DNA from 3 places in the Nocardiopsis sp. iso_25 genome. Region 2 is predicted to be linked to each of the others. Evidence: riboswitches for the same ligand, from Rfam matches in the RefSeq annotation. Region 2 holds a riboswitch; each other region holds the start of a gene.

Region 1 (2,251 bases), 970 kb from region 2:
GCTCGCGGTCACGCCGGAGGCCACCATGCGCGCGTCGCACAGGATCGGCGCACCGGCCCGGAGGGCGGCGCGCGCCGCGGGAACCAGGTCGGGGTGGACGACGAGGTCGTCGGCGAGGTCGACCTGACCGGTGCCGTGGATCATCCGCACGGCGAGCCGCTCGGCGTTGGCGGGCAGGTGGTCGAGCCGGGCCTCGCGCCGGATGGTGGCGAAGGAGTCGGCGTAGATGGCGGGACCGTCGTCGACGTACCCGTAGTGCCGGTTCGGTCTTCTGGGGGAGGTCACCGCGCCTCCCCGGGGACGTGGTCGGGCTGTCCGGGAACGAGACCGTGCCCTCCGGGAACGAGCACGGCTCGCCACGGCGTGACGACGAGTTCGCCGGAACCGGCCCCGACGGCTTCGGCGGCGAGCGCTTCGGCGGCGGCCCGGTCCAGGCCGTCCTCGGACACGGGGACGTGCCGTCCGATCCCGGGCAGTAGGCCGTACGGCAGCGGCGGCGCGCGGTCGGGCAGCCGCGGGTCCGGCGGTGCCGGGTCGGTCAGGGGCGAGGGGAGTTCGGCGACGTGCCAGGGGGCGTCGGGGCCGTCGACGCGCCGCTCCAGGAACCGGTCGGCGAGGTGCACGAGCGCGGCCGCGGCCTCGTCCAGCGGCGTCAGCGGGCCCCAGTGCTCGCCGACCCTGAGCTGGGCGGTGTGCGCGTCGAGGGCGACGAGCCCCAGGTCGCAGGGGCGCTCCAGCAGGTCGCCGCTTCCGTCGTCCAGGGCGAAGAGGAAGCGGCCGGGCAGGGCGGCGCGGTGCGGTTCGGCGCACAGCAGAGTGTCCAGCTCGGCGGCCACGGGGCGCAGGTCTGCCTTCCCGCCCGCCAGTCCCGTGCACGGGGAGACCATGACGTTGCGGACCAGTTCGTGGGAGGGCGAGGGCAGCAGGCCTGTCCCCTCCAGGGCCCGGAGCACCTCGGGGGACAGCCGCCCCCCGTCTCCGGGCAGGGCGCGCAGCTGCACGTTGGCCCGGCCGGTGACGTGGATCCGGCCGTCGCCGTACTCCTGGGCCACGGCGGCCAGGGCGCGCAGCGAACGGACGGGAAGCCTGCCGCCGACGAGCCGGAGCCGCACCAGCAGCCCGTCGTCTGCGGGCCAGGGCCGCAGGGCGCCCGGGCAGCGGTCGCGCCGGGCGCGGACGGTGGGGGATGGGGATGGGGAACCCATCGGGGGCATGCGCGTCCTTCTGGTCAGGGACCCGTTCGCGGGGTCCGCGGTCGACCTGGCGGCCCGTCACCGCCAGCGCCAGCAGGTCTTCGGACTCGGGATCGACCGGTGCGGAGCGCCTTCCCGGAGCGTTGCGCTCCAGTGGCTGTCCCGGGGAACCGCGTCCCCGGGGCGTGCCCGCCCGTCACCCTCACCGCTGCGCGTCAGTCCCGGATTCGCACCGGGTTCCCTGCCCCACGAGGTGGAGTTCGACTGGCTCGACGAGGGTACCGTTCCCCTCCCGGGCCAGGTCCGGGGGCCTTCCCTCCAAGGGCCGCGGACCGGCGCCGCCCCGGGCGCCGTGGCGGAGTCCGGAGGCCCGCGAACGCGGCCCGCTCCCGGAGGCGGCGCCCTGGCACACGGCGCCGAAAGGCGCCCCGCGGGGCTGTCCGCGACCGAAAGCGGCGGTGCCCCGGCCCGCGGCGGCGCGTGTTTTCGGGCCTGATTCCGGTACGTGTTCGAGCGCGACAGCGGTGGTGACGGCGGGTGTGGAGCCTTACGGGGGCTTTGCGGGGATTTTAGGGTTTCCTGTTTCGGGCAGTGGGACGGGTCAAGGGCGGTTCACACCAGTACGCCGCTCTCACGGGGACCACCGAAGGAGGAAGAGCATGAGCGCCAGTGAGAAGGGTCGCAGCCAGGCCGAGATGGTCAAGGGCAAGGCCAAGGAGACCACCGGCAAGGCCACCGGCAACGACCGCATGAAGAACGAGGGACGCGCCGAGATGGCCAAGGGGCGCTTGCGCCAGGGCAAGGAGGACATGAAGAAGGGCCGGTAGGTGCCGCCTTCGCGGACGGTCGCGAACGGCCCCCTGCCAGCGGGCGCCTCCCGCCCGGCCGGCCGGACGGGGAGGGCCGCGAGCCCCCGCCCCGCCGGGGCCGCCGACCCGGCCGCCTCACGCCCGAGGGGAGCGGAGCACGTGCCTCGCACGTGCTCCGCTCCCCTTTCGCGTGGCCGCCCCGGGCGGGGCTCACGTCGTGGAGCGCTCCTGCTCCGGTTCGATGCGGCG
Region 2 (2,251 bases):
AGTTCCCCCCTGCGGTGCGCGGCGCGGGCGCGGCGCAGCTCGGCGGTCTGGGGGAAGGAACCGATGGTGGTCGTGGTGAGCGGGGTGTCGGTGGGCCTGCCGCGCTCCCGCGGGCGCTCGTAGGCGTCCGGGCCCAGGGCGTCGAGGCGGGCGCGCACGCGCGCGTCGGTGAAGGCGGGGGGACGGACGCCGCCCCGACCGGTGTACTCGGCCTCGGCCCCCTCGGACAGCACGCGGCCGAGCAGAGCCGTCTCCCGGGCCTTCTGCCGGGCGAAGGCCAGGGCCCCGCGCAGCTCGGGGGCCAGGGAGGTCTCGGCGTCCAGGTCCAGGGGCACGTGCAGCAGGGAGCAGGAGGTGCTCACGGTCAGCTCGTCGGTGAGGGCCAGCAGGGTGCCGAGCGCGGCGACGGCGGCCGGGATGTCGGTGCGCCAGACGTTGCGTCCCTCCACCACGCCCGCGACCAGGCGGGTGGCGCCCAGGCCGGAGATCCGCACCAGGTCGTCCACGCCCTCGTCGTCGGTGACCAGGTCCAGGCCGACCGCCTCGACCGCGGACTCCTTGAGGACGCGCAGGGCCGCGGAGCCGATGGAGCCGAAGTAGGTGGACACCAGCAGGGAGGGCCGGTCGGTGACCGCGCCCAGGCGCTGGTAGGCGCGCTCCAGGTGGCCGACGGCGGCGCGGCCCTCGTCGGTGGCCAGGATCGGCTCGTCCAGCTGGACCTCGGTGGCGCCCGCGGCCCGCAGGTCGCCGAGGAGCTGGGCGTAGGCGTCCAGGAGCTGGTCGAGCAGCTGGACCGGTTCCCAGCCCTCGGGGGCGCCGTCGGCGGGCTTGGCCAGCAGCAGGAAGGTGAGCGGGCCGACCAGGACCGGGCGGGTGTGGAAGCCCGCCTCGGCGGCCTCACGGAACTCGGCGACGGGCTTGTCGCCCACCAGGCGCGGACGCGTGCCGGGCGAGAGCTCGGGGACCAGGTAGTGGTAGTTCGTGTCGAACCACTTGGTCATCTCCAGCGGAGGGGCGCCCTGCTCGCCGCGGGCGAGCGCGAAGTAGCGGCGCAGCTCCTCCTCGCGGTCCGGCGCCGCGGCGGGCGGGGCGAAGCGGGAGGGGACCAGGTCGAACAGGACCGCGGTGTCCAGCACGTGGTCGTAGTAGGAGAACGTGTTGGAGGGGATGTCGTCGACACCGGCCTCGCGCAGCTGGGCGTAGACGCCCAGGCGCAGGTCGGCGGCGACCCCGTCCAGTTCCCGGGCGGTGGTGCGGCCCCTCCAGTGGGACTCGCAGGCGCGCTTGAGCTCGCGGTCGGGGCCGATGCGCGGGTAGCCGTGCACGGTCGAGCGCACGGAGGGACGTGGTCCGCCCGGGGCCGCGGAAGGCGCGGGGGTCGTGGTCATGAGCTTCTCTCCCTCGTCGAAAGCCGGGTACCGGCCGCGGGGAGGAGAAGAGGGGCGGGCACGCCGACGGACGCGCCGCGGGCGCGCACCGGACCTGCCACCGCCTCCGGCCCTCCCTCGGGGCGCGGGACCGCCGGCGCCGCGGGTGCGTCGCCGGGTGGAGGCAGGTCTTCGGACTCGGGGGCGCGGGCGGTGCGGACACCGCTCCTCCTACTGGCCGCCGCTTCCCGGTTTCCGGTCTCGGCGACCGGCACTACCAGTGCTCATGGCGGCGTTCGTTCCCCCATACCGCTGCGGGGCAGTCCCGGACTCGCACCGGGTTCCCTCTTGCGACATGGTTCCGCCCCGTTCGTTCCGGGCCGGGCCCGGGACGCGGGGGTGGATCATGTACCTTCCACGGCTGCAAGTATAGGGAGGGCCCCCTTCGCCCATGCACCCGGCGTGCGGCCCCATGCGCACGGTCCGGACGGTGAGAACCCCCGTCCTTCGGCCGGCGTCACACACGAAGTCAAGCGTTGCGCGGGTGAGCCCTCTCTGCTCCCCGCGGACGTTCGTCTGAGCGATGAACGTGGAGATTCCCTCGTGAATAAGCAGTCCCGCCTCGCCATGGCACCGGACCACCCCCTGATCACGGTCGTGGTAGCCCTGGCGGTCCTGGCGGGCATGGTGTTGTTCGCCACCCGCTCCTCCGGAGAGCCCGAGCCAGGGCCGCGGACGCAGGGAGCGCCGCTCTCCGAGAGCGAGCCGCCTCCCCCGGCCTCCGGCGAGCCCGACGGGCTCACCGAGGTGGACGCGGCCGCCGTGGCGGGCGTGGAGGAGGCCGAGCTGCCCTACGACGGGGAGATCTCCGTCTCGGTGACCTA
Region 3 (2,251 bases), 940 kb from region 2:
GGTACGGCGGCAGGCCGCGGCCCCGCCCCGTTCGCGTGCGCCGGGGGGTGGGCGGCGGGTCCGCCTCCGGCGTGTGGGAGGACGGGGCCGACCACCACGGGCACCGGTCGGCGGAGCCGCCGGTGTGCGGGCGGCCCGGGCTGACGGGCGCAAGCGCCGGTCGGCCCGGGCCGCCCCGTCCGTGCGGTCAGCGGATCTTCTCGCCGTACACGTGGTCCACGGGCATGGTCATGAGCACCCTGCGGTCGGAGACCATGACCGACCGGTACTCCTCCCAGTCGGGGTGCTCGCCGGCGGCGAGGCGGTAGTAGTCCACCAGCGCCTCGACATCGGGGCCGTGCGGGTCGGTGCCCGGCCCGGTGAGGGTGGCCACGCCCTCGGCGGTGGCCCATGCCCAGCCGTCGGCACTGGTGACCTGGAGCGTGGCGCGCGGGTCGCGGCGCAGGTTGGCGGTCTTGGCCCGGCCCTCGGTCATGGAGACGTGGAGGAGGTCGGTCTCGGCGTCGTAGAAGGGCTGTACGGGGGAGAGCTGGGGGCGGCCGTCCGCCTTGATGGTGGCCAGGACGCCGAGCCTGCTCCGGGCGAGCAGTGCGCGCGGGTCGAACGTCGTCTCGGTCATCTCCGGAAAACCCCTCTCAGCCGGGTGCTGGTGGTGCGGGGCCGTGTGCGGCCGGTCACGAGCCTATCCCCGGGAGCGCGCGACGGCGCGGTCCTCACCGCGTGGCCCCTGTGCGCCTTCCGGCGGCGAAGGGCCGAGGGGGCCTTGATAGTCTGCCGGGGCCAGTCGTACCACGTACGTGGTCAGGGAATCCGGTGCGAATCCGGAACTGACGCGCAGCGGTGAGGGGGACGGGCGGGGTACTCACGCCACTGGGGCGGAGGCCGCGGAGACCACGGCGTCGAGGCGGCACCGACCTGGGAAGGCATCCCGTCCGGACGAACCCGAGTCCGAAGACCTGCTGGCCCCTCCGCGTCGAGTGCGCGGAGGCGTCCCGTGCCAGGCTCCGCGTTCGAGCCCCGACATCCAAGGCATGCCCATGCTGCGTCGCGCCCCGCGCCCCCTTCCCCTCCTGCTCGCCTCCGCCCTGCTGCTCACCGCCTGCGCCCCCTCCCCGGAAGGGGGGAGCGGTGAGGGGGAGGCCGCCGCCGGCGCCCGTACGGTCGACAACTGCGGGCACCGGGTGGGCGTCGACGCCCCGCCCGAGCGCGTCGTCTCCCTCAACCAGGGCAGTACCGAGATCCTGCTCTCCCTGGGGCTGGCGGACCGCCTCGTCGGCACCGCCACCTGGACCGATCCGATCATGGAGGGGCTGGAGGAGGCCAACGGGGGCATCCCCCGCCTGGCTGACAACGCCCCCTCCTTCGAGGTGGTCCTGGACGCCGAACCGGACTTCGTGACCGCCTCCTTCGTCTCCACGCTCGGCACGGGCGGTGTCGCCACCCGCGAGCAGTTCGAGGATCTGGGCGTGCCCACCTACGTCTCCCCGACCGACTGCGCCACCGGCAAGGACAACGACAGCGGGGGGGACGGCTCGCGCAGCGAACCCCTCACCCTCGACGCCGTGTACGGCGAGATCCGCGACCTGGCCCTGCTGTTCGGGGTCGAGGAACGCGGGGAGGAGCTGGTCGCCGAACTGGAGGGGCGGGTGGCGGCGGCCACCTCGGACCTGGACGCCTCCGGCGTCTCCCTCATGTACTGGTTCGCCAACTCCCAGTCGCCCTACCTCGCGGGCTGCTGCGGCGCCCCCGGCGCCATCACCCGCGCGGTCGGCGCGCGCAACGCCTTCGACGACACCCACGACGAGTGGCCCCAGATCAACTGGGAGACCGTCGCCGACCGCGACCCCGACGTCATCGTCCTCGGCGACCTGACCCGCGACTCCCAGACCGCGGAGTCCGCCGACGCCAAGATCGCGTTCCTGGAGTCCAACCCCGCCACGAGCAACCTCACCGCCGTGCGCGAGGAACGCTACGTCCTGCTCAGCGGCCAGGCCATGAACCCCTCGATCCGCACGGTCGAGGGGATCGAGCAGGTCGCCGGGGGTCTGCGCGGCCTCGGGCTCGGCCGGTGAGCGGTGCGCGTCTGGCGCTGCTCTCCTGCGGTGGACTGGTGCTCCTGGCCGTGTCGGTCTCGGTGGCGGTGACCATCGGCCCCGCCGACATCACCACGGCCGAGGTCTGGAGGTCGGTCGCCGCGCGGCTGGGGTTCGGGGAGAGCGGCCTGTCGCCGCTGCGCGAGGGCATCGTGTGG

The links. A riboswitch is a leader RNA that binds a small molecule or an ion and turns the genes downstream of it on or off. The one in region 2 is predicted to bind cobalamin.
Region 1: linked by a shared signal. The riboswitch ahead of AC0VX6_RS11920 (nitrite reductase) and the one ahead of metE (5-methyltetrahydropteroyltriglutamate--homocysteine S-methyltransferase) in region 2 are both predicted to bind cobalamin.
Region 3: linked by a shared signal. The riboswitch ahead of AC0VX6_RS11830 (ABC transporter substrate-binding protein) and the one ahead of metE (5-methyltetrahydropteroyltriglutamate--homocysteine S-methyltransferase) in region 2 are both predicted to bind cobalamin.

The regions. Positions count from the first base shown of each region.
Region 1 covers NZ_CM149667.1:2,767,139-2,769,389, forward strand. Annotated here, with positions in the region: gene AC0VX6_RS11915 (precorrin-8X methylmutase) at 1-285, opposite strand, end outside; gene AC0VX6_RS11920 (nitrite reductase) at 282-1,214, opposite strand; cobalamin riboswitch at 1,269-1,476, opposite strand; gene AC0VX6_RS11925 (CsbD family protein) at 1,853-2,020, shown strand; gene nhaC (Na+/H+ antiporter NhaC) at 2,213-2,251, opposite strand, start outside.
Region 2 covers NZ_CM149667.1:1,801,091-1,803,341, reverse strand. Annotated here, with positions in the region: gene metE (5-methyltetrahydropteroyltriglutamate--homocysteine S-methyltransferase) at 1-1,388, opposite strand, end outside; cobalamin riboswitch at 1,554-1,714, opposite strand; gene AC0VX6_RS07850 (polysaccharide deacetylase family protein) at 1,995-2,251, shown strand, end outside.
Region 3 covers NZ_CM149667.1:2,743,085-2,745,335, forward strand. Annotated here, with positions in the region: gene AC0VX6_RS11825 (PPOX class F420-dependent oxidoreductase) at 188-619, opposite strand; cobalamin riboswitch at 765-978, shown strand; gene AC0VX6_RS11830 (ABC transporter substrate-binding protein) at 1,038-2,072, shown strand; gene AC0VX6_RS11835 (FecCD family ABC transporter permease) at 2,069-2,251, shown strand, end outside.